3 regions of the Sutcliffiella sp. NC1 genome follow, and region 1 is predicted to be linked to each of the others. Evidence: riboswitches for the same ligand, from Rfam matches in the RefSeq annotation. Region 1 holds a riboswitch; each other region holds the start of a gene.
The links. Region 1 has a riboswitch for cyclic di-GMP ahead of O1A01_RS21900 (OmpL47-type beta-barrel domain-containing protein). Riboswitches for the same ligand answer to the same signal wherever they lie in the genome.
Positions count from the first base shown of each region.

Region 2: linked by a shared signal. The riboswitch ahead of O1A01_RS07275 (response regulator) and the one ahead of O1A01_RS21900 (OmpL47-type beta-barrel domain-containing protein) in region 1 are both predicted to bind cyclic di-GMP.
Region 3: linked by a shared signal. The riboswitch ahead of O1A01_RS04245 (sodium-dependent transporter) and the one ahead of O1A01_RS21900 (OmpL47-type beta-barrel domain-containing protein) in region 1 are both predicted to bind cyclic di-GMP.

Region 1 covers NZ_CP115153.1:4,197,919-4,202,176, reverse strand. The annotation lists gene O1A01_RS21905 (Calx-beta domain-containing protein) at 1-1,746, shown strand, start outside; cyclic di-GMP riboswitch class I at 2,212-2,306, shown strand; gene O1A01_RS21900 (OmpL47-type beta-barrel domain-containing protein) at 2,389-4,258, shown strand, end outside.
Region 2 covers NZ_CP115153.1:1,400,059-1,404,316, forward strand. The annotation lists gene O1A01_RS07245 (dUTP diphosphatase) at 1-337, shown strand, start outside; gene O1A01_RS07250 (RusA family crossover junction endodeoxyribonuclease) at 327-737, shown strand; gene O1A01_RS07255 (hypothetical protein) at 909-1,373, shown strand; gene O1A01_RS07260 (hypothetical protein) at 1,388-1,564, shown strand; gene O1A01_RS07265 (IDEAL domain-containing protein) at 1,592-1,939, shown strand; gene O1A01_RS07270 (hypothetical protein) at 1,936-2,166, shown strand; gene O1A01_RS07275 (response regulator) at 2,194-2,550, opposite strand; cyclic di-GMP riboswitch class I at 2,613-2,699, opposite strand; gene O1A01_RS07280 (hypothetical protein) at 3,483-3,659, shown strand; gene O1A01_RS07285 (hypothetical protein) at 3,701-3,868, shown strand; gene O1A01_RS07290 (DUF3954 domain-containing protein) at 3,927-4,097, shown strand; gene O1A01_RS25340 (aspartyl-phosphate phosphatase Spo0E family protein) at 4,105-4,258, opposite strand, start outside.
Region 3 covers NZ_CP115153.1:847,565-851,822, forward strand. The annotation lists gene O1A01_RS04235 (ABC transporter substrate-binding protein) at 1-232, shown strand, start outside; gene O1A01_RS04240 (MBL fold metallo-hydrolase) at 322-1,710, shown strand; cyclic di-GMP riboswitch class I at 1,810-1,894, shown strand; gene O1A01_RS04245 (sodium-dependent transporter) at 2,051-3,406, shown strand; gene O1A01_RS04250 (pyridoxal phosphate-dependent decarboxylase family protein) at 3,435-4,258, shown strand, end outside.

The DNA.
Region 1 (4,258 bases):
CCGTCAGGAACGATAACCCTATCACCAAGTACAAAACTAGGAATGAAGATTACAGTAACGGCCAATTATGAAGGAAAAAGTGGAACAAAGGAAATTACAGTAGAAGATACTAGTGTAGCGTTAGAAAATATCGCATTCGAAGAAGTTTCGGTGGAGATGGATCCAGGAGAAACGAAAGAGTTCAAAGTGATAGGCTATTATAGCGATGGCAGCACAGAAGATATAACAGAAAAAGCCAGCTATACGAGAAGTTCCTCTTATGCCACGGTAAGTCCGTCAGGAACGATAACCCTATCACCAAGTACCAAACTAGGAATGACGATTACAGTAACGGCCAAATATGAAGGAAAAAGTGGAACAAAGGAAATCACAGTAGAAGATACTAGTGTAGCGTTAGAAAATATCGCATTCGAAGAAGTTTCGGTGGAGATGGGTCCAGGAGAAACGAAAGAGTTCAAAGTGATAGGCTATTATAGCGATGGCAGCACAGAGGATCTAACAGAAAAAGCCAGCTATACAAGAAGTTCCTCTTATGCCACGGTAAATCCGTCAGGAACGATAACCCTATCGCCAAGTACAAAACTAGGAATGACGATTACAGTAACGGCCAAATATGAAGGAAAAAGTGGAACAAAGGAAATCACAGTAGAAGATACTAGTGTAGCGTTAGAAAATATCGCATTCGAAGAAGTTTCGGTGGAGATGGGTCCAGGAGAAACGAAAGAGTTCAAAGTGATAGGCTATTATAGCGATGGCAGCACAGAAGATATAACAGAAAAAGCCAGCTATACAAGAAGTTCCTCTTATGCCACGGTAAATCCGTCAGGAACGATAACCCTATCACCAAGTACAAAACTAGGAATGAAGATTACAGTAACGGCCAATTATGAAGGAAAAAGTGGAACAAAGGAAATTACAGTAGAAGATACTAGTGTAGCGTTAGAAAATATCGCATTCGAAGAAGTTTCGGTGGAGATGGATCCAGGAGAAACGAAAGAGTTCAAAGTGATAGGCTATTATAGCGATGGCAGCACAGAAGATATAACAGAAAAAGCCAGCTATACGAGAAGTTCCTCTTATGCCACGGTAAGTCCGTCAGGAACGATAACCCTATCACCAAGTACCAAACTAGGAATGACGATTACAGTAACGGCCAAATATGAAGGAAAAAGTGGAACAAAGGAAATCACAGTAGAAGATACTAGTGTAGCGTTAGAAAATATCGCATTCGAAGAAGTTTCGGTGGAGATGGGTCCAGGAGAAACGAAAGAGTTCAAAGTGATAGGCTATTATAGCGATGGCAGCACAGAGGATCTAACAGAAAAAGCCAGCTATACAAGAAGTTCCTCTTATGCCACGGTAAATCCGTCAGGAACGATAACCCTATCGCCAAGTACAAAACTAGGAATGACGATTACAGTAACGGCCAAATATGAAGGAAAAAGTGGAACAAAGGAAATCACAGTAGAAGATACTAGTGTAGCGTTAGAAAATATCGCATTCGAAGAAGTCTCGGTGGAGATGGGTCCAGGAGAAACGAAAGAGTTCAAAGTGATAGGCTATTATAGCGATGGCAGCACAGAGGATCTAACAGAAAAAGCCAGCTATACAAGAAGTTCCTCTTATGCCACGGTAAATCCGTCAGGAACGATAACCCTATCGCCAAGTACCAAGCCAGGAATGACGATCACGGTAACAGCAAATTACATAGGAAGAAGTGGAATAGTTTCCATTCAAGTACCTTAATCTCCGTGAAAAAAAGAAGGCATAGGGGAATTTCTGCTGGTACACCTTCCAAGATAAACATATAAATTACGAATTTACGAAGTTATAGAGCGTGGAGAAAAGGGTTAATAAGGACAGTGATTTATTTGACCACTATTCTTTCAAACGAAACAGAAGGAGAGAATGTGTTTTTTGAAATTATCGCTTCGGTGAATCTGAAGAAGGTCGAAGTTACTCAAGAAGTTCTTTTTTTAATAATCCCAAAACTAAAACATTCATTTTATCTATTAACGATAGAAATTATGTTGAATTAATATAGGGATTAATCCCTGTATTTTGAAGTGTTTTGGTATGTTTTATTATTCTAGCCAAAAAGTTAAGTCTATTTACTCTTTTTTAAAAAAGTTTTTAGATAAAATATAGTCTAAAGTACCCATTCATTTAACCTGATAAATCTATTATCCTATTATTATAGTAATAAATACCAAGTGAAAAAGGCAAATCATAGGAAACTATGAGACGCAAAGCCAAGGGCCTGTTCTGCGTGATAAATAACACGTGGATGGCAGCCGGTTGCCACAAGGAATCATAGTTCCTAACCTATGAACCTTGTAGAAGGTTCTTTTTTATTTGGTCAAAAATAATGAAAGGTAGGACAAAAGGATGAAAAAATCGTTTTTTAGGAAGTTTACGTTATTAGCATTATTTCTTATGGTTGCTCAATCGTTACTTCCAGTTGTAGATGCGTTTGCCAATTCCGATAACAATATGTTACCTCCAAGTAATATAGATGCGGAATATATAACGCCAGATGATGTTAAGTTAGTATGGAACTCTGTTCACGGAGCAACAGGCTATCATGTTTATGAAATTACAGAAGGGCAGTTGATATTACTAGGGGAAACAACAGCTGCTAATTTCACTTTGAATGATTTAGAGGAAGGGTCCTACAGATATGTTATTTCTACATTAAATGGAGATTGGGAATCTGGACCAAGTGCACCAGTTAGTGTTGATGTTACATATCCAACTATGGAATCACCATCGACGATAACTCATAAGGTGGAAAACGGTAACGATATTGTACTTAACTGGGAAGCTTCTCCATATGCAGAATCGTATCATGTTTTTGAAATTTCCTCAGAAGGCGATGCTTCATTAATAGCAACTGAAGCTGGAACTACATACAAAGTTAATAATGCCCCTGAAGGACTGTATACATATGCTGTTTCTGCTTCACATTCTTTATATGGTGAATCATCATTATCACATATAGTCGAAGTGGAAGTTACTTATCCGTTAATGACAGCACCACAAAATTTTACGTATTCATTAGTTAACGGAAGCGATGTGTCACTTAAATGGGATGCTATTCCTTTCGTAAAAAATTATCATGTTTATGAAATATTAGATGATGAAAGAGTTTTAAAAAGCACTGTTACTGATAATAAAGTGACATTTACAAATCAATCTCCAGGTGAATATGTATACGAAGTTCGTTCTAACAATGATCGCTTTGGAGAGTCCGAAAAAGGAAGTTTGCTAAATGTTAATGTAAGTGAAATCACGATGTCAGCACCAGCTAATTTCACCTACAAAATCCAGAACTATAACGATATTGTTTTATCTTGGGGGACTGTCCCTTACGCAACAAGCTATAAAATATATCAAGTTAACGATGAAGGGAAAAGTTTAGTTAGTACCGTAACTGGTACAAGCGTTACTTATCCTGTTATGCCTGCAGGTGACTATGTGTATGAGGTACATTCCTTTAGTGACCGCTTTGGTGAGTCGGTGGACGGTAGTGTTGTTACTTTCTCGGTAGAAAAAGTAGATATGGATGCGCCGAATAACTTTAGTTATAAAATAAATAATGGAAATGATATCGCTTTAAGCTGGGATACTACACCTAATACAAATAACTATAAGATATACCAAATTGTAGATGGAGAAAAGGTGTTGGTAAGCACAAGAACGAACACTAATGTAACCTTTACAAATATGCCAGAAGAAAATTACGAATATGTAGTACATTCCTTTTCTACTAGGTTTGGAGAGTCCGAAGAAGGCAGTCAATTATCTTTCACTTTAGAACACCCAGTTGTTAAACCACCAGAAAATTTAATTCAGTCTATAAATAATCCAACTAGCTTTACATTAAATTGGGATGCAGCATTATTTACAACCAATTATAGAGTGTACGAAGTTGTAGGCGGAGAGAAAATCTTAAAAAGTACGACATCTAGAACAAATGTTACTTATTCAAATGTTTTACCTGGTGAATATACGTACGTTGTTCATACTTATTCTAGCCGCTTTGGAGAATCTCTAGAAGGTTCAGTGCTAAAGGTAACAATGAATGGGGAAACAATGGCCACTCCTACTAATCTATCGCATAGCGTTAGTAATGGAAACGATATTCGTTTAACTTGGTCAAGTGTCCAATACGCACAAAGGTATAACATTTACGAAATCATTGATGGTGAAAGAGTTCTGAAAAATTCTATCACTGGTACAGCATTATCCTTTATTA
Region 2 (4,258 bases), 2.1 Mb from region 1:
AGTACATTTCTTTTTATCAATCGCAAATCAAAAAGGATGGAAAGAACATTTATATCTTCACGAGGAAGCAATACTCGAACTTGAGGAAAAAGGCTTTGATGGGGGTATTAATGGTGTTTATTTAGAACTCAAGTCCTTCATCGCCAAAATGTCACATGATAAAAACGAACCTAACTTCTTTCTAACATATTCGAAACATGAGTTTTGTTTTAGAACAGCATGGTTTCTCTTTATTGCAATCGGAATGATTCAATTTGGCTTTACATTCGAACAGATTGAGGAAGCATACTTCGCCAAAAACAAAATGAATCATGAGAGACAGGACAATGGCTATTAAACTATCAATTCCTATTGAGCCAATGGGAGCCGTAAGAATGACGGGAAGAGGAAAGTTTGTTAAACCCAATGCCCAAAGGTATCTAGCTTACAAAAGCTTTATCCAGTGGAATGCCAAACAGCAGTTGAAGGAGAAAACACTACTGGATGGTCCAATAGCAGTAGAAATATGGTTTACGATGCCAATACCGAAAAGTTGGAGCAAGAAGAGGCAGGCTGCAGCATTAGGGGAATATCACATCAAGAAGCCTGATGCAGACAATTTAGTAAAAGGTGTTTTCGATGCACTAAACAAACTTGCTTGGCATGATGACAATCAGGTATCAAAAGTGACTGCAATCAAACTATACGGTGAAATTCCCGGAATTGATATTACTGTCCAGGAGTTGAAAGGAACATGAATGTAATCATATCAGATATTCGAACTGATTGGATGAAAAAAGAGGACAGGATAATGACATGTATGAACAGATGCTCACTTTATAATCACTGCTCGAGTCGTTTCGGTACTGATTGCAAAAAGCTAGGTGGCTCGGAGATACCGAAAATAAGGCAAGAAAGAAGGTATTGGTATGCTACAGGGTGTTTGCGTAAAGGCGGATAGTTCGGAGCTCTTGAAGGATGGAGAGAGGTATTACCTCTTTCCGAATGGCCCTGAACATTATTACGTATCAAGTTTCCCTAATAAAGATGCTCACAGAGGTTGTTACCATGCTGAACGGTTTGAAATTGTTGCTAATCACGAACTACATAAAGAAAAGCTCTATAAAGCACAGCTAGTGTATCGTGAGCAGGGTTACAAAGGAGTGGAGCTAGGGGAATATTTCCTCAAGGTAAAAGGAACACATGCTAATTTTTACAAGGATTCAGAGCTTAGTAGATTAAGAGGTTGTTTCCCATTGGATTGGTTTTCAAACTTTGAAGAAGTTACCTTAGATGATTCTTCCTATGAGGTTTTAAGCATAAAAGAAGTTGATCTTGAAGAAATGTTTGTGGAACCAGAGCCAACGGAATATGAACAACTAAGCCTATTTTGAAAGGAAGTGAGTACATGTCTCAGGATAACAACTCACAACTAGAATGGCAGAAGCAAGTGTTACGAGAAGAATTAGTAGAATCGGAGAGTTTCAATGAGCTTAGAAAAAGTATCACTGATAGAGTTAGTCAAACTATGCCAAAACGGAAACGAAGAGGCGTTGCAAGAATGGAAAAGACGTTGGGAAAATGATTTTCCTAAAATGGGGAGGGAATCGTAATGAACACCGAGACTATCAAACTGGAAGACGGTCAATTTCAAAAAGGTGATTGGGTAGAACTTTCACATATTAGCTTTGGTTATAATCCAAAAGCTAAGGGTTCAGTAGGTTTTGTTTCAATTGTTAAGGAAGATGAAAATATTGCAAAGGTCGTTTTTCTAAAGCATGGAAATGGATCAAGAATTAGAAGAGTGGAATGGGTTGATATAGAAAACCTCTCCAAAGCAGAACCTTCACTGGAAGAAGTCGATTTACACGTTCTAATCGATATAGCACTTGCTATGAACGACCAAGAGTGGTTCATGGAACTAACGGAACGCTTACCAAAGGAGTTGGTTGGCTGGTGAAGATAAAAGCGGAGTTAAAAGCTGAACAATATATGGCGTTAGCGGTTGGAGGACTATTACGCGAAGGTATGAGTGTTACTGAAATAACAGCACTTGCTAAAGGATGCGCGGAGAAATTTGAAACTGATAAAAAGGTAGAAAAATTGCTTACTAGTGTTAAAGATAGAGACCTATCTTACGAAGTTCAGGGCAACTTGATAAAAGCTGATTTTGGTCTAAAGATATGATTCGAGAGAGTGTGCGCTCTCTCGAAATTAAGAGCTAATCTGATCAATTGTTGATAATAAATCATCAAAATTTGGTTTCACTATAAAAGCATTCGCACCAAGACCTTTTGATTCATCAACAAGTGATTCGTAGCTTAGTGAAGAGCAAATAACGACTTTAGAATTTGGATCTTGTTCTTTTATCTTTTTTAGAATTTCTAGTCCACTCATACAAGGTAAAGTAATATCCAACAAAGTAATATCAGGACTAAATTCTTGAAGCTTTTCAATAGCTTCCTGACCGTTAGAAGCTTCAGCAATTACTTGATAATCACCTTTTTCGACTAGCCTTTTAAGTAATTTGCGCATAAATTTGGAGTCATCAACTATAAGAACTTTCTTCATAAGTACCACCTTTACTAAATTAGGCAAATTAGAAAAGGTAAATAAAATACAGGACATGAAATCCTGGCAACTCGGCCACCATGACAAGTAATTGTTTTAGGCCCGTAGCTTTGCGTCTTTTACTTTCGTAAAATTTGCCCTTAATAATCTATCGACATAAATGTAGAAATATGTAGAAAAATGTAGAAATAATATTCATTGGTTATAAGGGATTAAGTGATTTGAGAAACCTTAGACAAAAATTACGACATAAAAAGACCACCGAAAAAGATGGACATTTATTGAGATTTTGATTTCGTAATTAAAAAATTAGTAAATAATTTAACTAGTATTGAAACCAGTAGTAAAGTAAGAAAAGAGTAAAAGTAATTCCAGTTATGGAGTTTGTAGAAGTCAAAATAAACGAATATCGGTATTCCTACAAAAGATAGAATTTAAAAAAATACAGTTGTTGTTATCAAATAAATTTTCCACTTTCCAAATGTCTGATAAAACAAAGTAATTATTACAGGTACAGTCAAAAAATCTACTGCATTCATTGTTTTTAGAGCCGTGATGAATTGGTGTGGATAACTCCACCATCCATAAAAGCTTCCAAGTTCGTTTACTATTCCAACCAAGATAAATGAGAATAGGAAAGCAATGGTGATAATTTGAATTCTTTGCTTATCCATGAAAAGTATTAATAAAACTAAAAATAACAAATTTATTATTACTATAAACCACCACTGTCATGAGAATAAATCGTGGTTTACCCAGTATTCTGTTTCAATTCTATTTGCTTGCTTGTTAAGCTCTTGTAATTGTTCAAACATTTTATAACCTCCTACAATTGAATTATTTCCAATATCGGAATATAAATACAGATTAAGTAGGAGCAAAAAAAATTAATTAATGCGCAGTTCTAGAAAAAGGTGAAGGAGTAATACTAAGTGATTGGCAAGGTTAAGGTTTGGTATATGACAGAAGAACAACGACTTGAATATATAAAAAAGCATCCAATTAAGCCAACCGAAAGACCAAAGGGGACGTCATACTCTGATTTGAATTCCTACAGTGAAAGAACCAGAATAAGGCATGCTGGGAATCGAAAAAAGAGAAGAGCATAAATAAATCCATTACTCACCAAACTGTAAACGAGGTGATAAACATGGATTGGGTTAACAAATTAGAATTAACAGAAATTAAAGTCAAGGTAATCAATATGATACTAAACAAAGAAGATGGGCATTATGAAGAGCATCCAGCACAACTTAAAGAGGATTTAATAAAACTGGTAGCAATAATAGAAGCTAACGAACCTACAGTACCAAAATAAAAAAGCCAGGATTTCTCCTGACCCAACCAACTCAATTATAACATTAGGAGGGGTCCTGGTGAACGGAAAATTAAAGGCAGAAATAGATCTAACAAATAATAAAAAAATGTATGTGATAAAAGACGGTAGATTAATAGAGCATGACCTACCTGAATATGGTGAAATATCTGTTATTGTACTTGGCGGGAAGGTTGATCGTTTAGAAACGACAAACAAGAGAAAGATTTGATTTATTACTAGCTCACTCTTTGCTTCTGATATTTAATTATTAATTTATCAAGTTCTTGACTACATGAAATGGTTCTGTTGTCACCCAAACCGAATTGTGATGCTAAGGTTAACATATTCTTTCTTACGTAATATATTTTTTTCATTAAATCGTTTAAATTA
Region 3 (4,258 bases), 1.6 Mb from region 1:
TTACTCGGCTTTAGAAAGTAGTGAATGGAAGCAATATACAGACGAAAATCCGGAATATGGCGTAGGAGAACAGCAATTTGATGCAGGCTTCTTCGACCCACGTATTGTCGGTGCTTATGGATTGAAAAATTCTGTTGCAAAAGAAATCGACAGAGTGTTCCTAGGTGAACTAACAGTGGAAGAAGGATTAGAAGCTGCGGAAAAAGCAGCGGATCGCGAGTTAGGAAACTAATAAAAACATATAATAGAAGGTGTCCCAATGATAAGTGGGACACCCTCTTTTTTCGAATACAATTACATAAAAGAAAAGGATGTCGAAGAATGAGTAAAACGTTGATTCAATTTTTTGGTGGATTAAAAACAATTGGCGGTACCATTATTCAATTACAATACGGGCAATCGCGTGTTATTTTTGACTTTGGATTAACGTTTGACCCGAGGACAGCTATTTTTGACGGACAAGTGAAGGTGCGTAATAGTGCGATAGTTCGAGACTACTTAAAGCTACGTATGATACCGAAAATTGAAGGAATATACAATAAGAAGCACTTAGCGAGTGATAATGTTATTTCAGCGGAAGAATATGAGGGAAAAACAGCTGTTTTAATATCTCATTTGCATTTAGATCATATGGGAGCTATCGGATGTATTGATCCTTCTATTCCAGTTTATATGACGGAACAATCTCGAAATCTATATAATCAGTTACAATTAATCGGGGAAGGTGTACCTGGTGTAAGGTCGTACCAATCTTGTGAGTACGATCAATCTTTTCATATAGGAGAAATAAAAGTAACACCTCTTTCTGTTGATCATGATGTTATCGGGGCGTGCGCATTTCATCTAGAAACTCCTGATGCAAAAATTATTTATACAGGTGATTTTAGATTGCACGGCTCTTCACCAGAGGTGATGGAGGAGTTTTTACAAAAGGCAAAAGAATTAAGGTATGATGCAGTTATTATCGAAGGAACAACATTAAAAAGTGAAGAGGAATTAGCGGAACATCTTTTAGTCAGTAACAATGAATTGCCAGATAAACTCCTTACGGAAACGAAGCTACAAATTAATGTTGCACAAATGTTAAAAGAGTCAGAGGGTATTGGTATTTTTAATATTTACCATCGAAATATGGAACGCATTAACGGTATGTGTAAAGCAGGAGAAGAGGCTAAAAGAAAAGTGGTTCTAGAAATAAAAACAGCGCAACTTGCTCATACTTTTTTACCACAATGTCACTTTTACATATTCGAATCAGAAGAGCTAAAAACTATGATAAGAGAAAACAAGCTGCTCGATTGGCAAAAACTATTGTTGGAAAAATATCCACTCATAAATAAAGAAAAAATTAATGAGAATCCAAGCAGATATTTCGTTCAAAACAGTTATGAGAATATAATAGAATTATTTGATCTACACGTTGAAAATGGAGTATACATCCACTCCAACGGCGTTCCTTTAGGTGATTATGACCCGGCATTCCATAATCTAGAGAAAATATTATCACTACTTTCTTTAGAAAGAGTAGAAGTAAGTTCAGGAGGGCATGCGTTACCTCAGCATTTAAAGTATATTGTTGATGAACTTGACCCAAAAGTACTCATACCCCTTCATAGCTTTTATCCTGAAAGATTGAAACCAAAGAATGGGCAACAGCTCTTACCGGCTTATGGGGAAGTATACGAAATAGGTGATATAGTTAATAAGTAACGGTAAAGATGCTTATTTTAGTTCTAAAGACTTATAAACATATTTGTCAACATGCCGATTATACTTATGTTATACTTAATGGTGCAAAAAAGAAGATACCTACGATAATGGCAAATCCATTGAAAAGTGGAGACGCAAAGCTACGGGCCTAAGGAGATACCTCTAAGGTCGCCGGGTTACCGAACAGGCTGGATATACTTATTTTTGATCTGCTAATCATCAATGTCCACCTTATTTAGGTGGGCATTTTTTTATGATTTTATATCAAGGAGTATCCGTAGTATTTTAATAGAATGGTATCTATCGCTGTTTAATGTTTTAAAGGAAGAAGGTAAAGTAATTGACACAACAAGAGCATTGGAAAACAAAAATTGGTTTTATTTGGGCCGCTGCTGGCTCAGCAATTGGTTTAGGGGCAATTTGGAAGTTCCCTTATGTAGCGGGTACTGGTGGAGGAGGAGCATTTCTACTAGTCTTTTTATTATTTACGTTATTTCTAGGATTGCCACTTTTAGTCGGAGAATTTGTAATTGGTCGTAAAGCTCAAAGTGATGCAGTTTCGACTTATACGAAGCTTGCCCCAAATTCAAAATGGAATGTGATCGGAAAACTAGGTGTGTTCACTAGCTTTTTACTATTGTCCTTTTATAGTGTTGTTGGGGGCTGGATCATTCTATACATAATAGAAGTTTTCGCAGGCGGTTTGAACGGTCTATCTCAAGCTGAATACGGACCACTTTTTGGTCAAGTAATTTCTAAGCCGTTTTGGACTCTATTAGGCCAACTATTATTTATGTTTATTACGATACTTGTTGTATCACAAGGTGTTCAAAAAGGAATTGAAAAGGCTAGTAAAATAATGATGCCAGCCTTACTCGTATTATTTATCGTCATCGTCTTTCGCTCCCTTAGTTTAGATGGAGCGTTGGAAGGTGTGAAATTTTTACTGATTCCTGATTTTTCTAAACTAACGTCAGAAAGTATTTTATTCGCACTTGGCCAGGCGTTTTTTACCCTTTCTTTAGGGGTATCCGTCATGGTGACATATGCTTCTTATTTACCTAAAACACAAAATATTCCGTTTTCAGCATTATCTATCGTTATCATTAATATTGTGATTGCTCTTTTAGCGGGACTAGCTATTTTTCCAGGTGTATTTTCGTTCGGATTGGAACCAGATGCAGGACCGGTTTTAATTTTTGCTGTATTACCGGCGGTGTTTTCACAGTTACCGTTAGGAATGTTTTTCTTTCTTGCCTTTTTAGTTTTATTTTTATTTGCTGCCTTAACATCGGCATTTTCTATGATTGAAATTATTGTGGCTGCTTTTACGAAAAAAGATAATAGCAAAAGGAAAAAAACAACATGGCTTGTTGGAATACTTATTTTTATCGTTGGTATTCCTTCCTGTTTATCGTATGGAGTGATGGCAGATGTAACTATTTTTGATAAAACATTTTTTGATCTGTTCGACTTTACCGTTAGTAACATATTAATGCCGTTAGGAGCGTTACTCCTAGCAATTTTTATTCCATTAAAAGTATCGAAAAGTGAATTGATGGATGAATTGCGAGCAGGATCTAATATAAGAGCTAGTATTTTTAACGTTTGGTATTATTTATTGAAATATTTTACACCTGTTGCCATTATTATTGTGTTCTTAGATGTTATTGGTGTATTAAAGTGGTTCTTTTAAATAAATGGGGGTAAAAAATATGACAACAATGAGTGAACTTCAACAGTTGTTTCCAAGTGTGGACGGAAACGAGAAACAGAGAGAGGAATTAGGAAACTATGTTCAAACGATTCTATCAAAAATAGATGAACTAAAAGATCCTTCTAAGTTAACACTAGGTGAAATGCCGGTTTACAGTGAGGATTATTATAATCGTCTTATGGAACATTCATCGGTACCGAGTGCGGGCTTATCAATGGAAAATACGATTGACGAGCTGTTAGAGCTTGTTAAAGGACATCGTTTTGTAAATAGTAGTTATGTAGCGAATGCTGCACCACTTCCAAACATCGCTAGTATTATTGGAAATTTAGTAATGGTTCTAACGAACGGTAATAGCTTATGGGATGTCGAAGGTCCAGCAGCAGCTAGTGCAGAAGTGAAGATTACGAGTATGTTATCTAAAGTAGTTGGTTACGACTCGAACGAAAGTGCTGGCTATACGACGTGGGGGGGCCAAGGTGCGGTATTCAACTCATTACGACTTGCCATAACTAGGCGCTTTCCACAGTCCAATAAAATAGGGGTACCGAACAATTTATATTGTTTCTGTTCAGAGTTATCTCACTATAGTCTCTATAAGTCTGTCGAGGCAACAGGTATCGGCATTAATAATATGATTCGTGTAAAAGTTAATGATGACCATTCGATGAATTTGGATGACTTGAAGGAGAAAATGGAAGAAATCATTCAATTCGGTGGAATACCTTTATATGTGTTAGCAACGATGGGGACGACAGATACGTTTGGCATTGATAACATCGAAGGGATAAAAGAAATTACGACACAGTTGGAAAAAGAATACGATCTTCA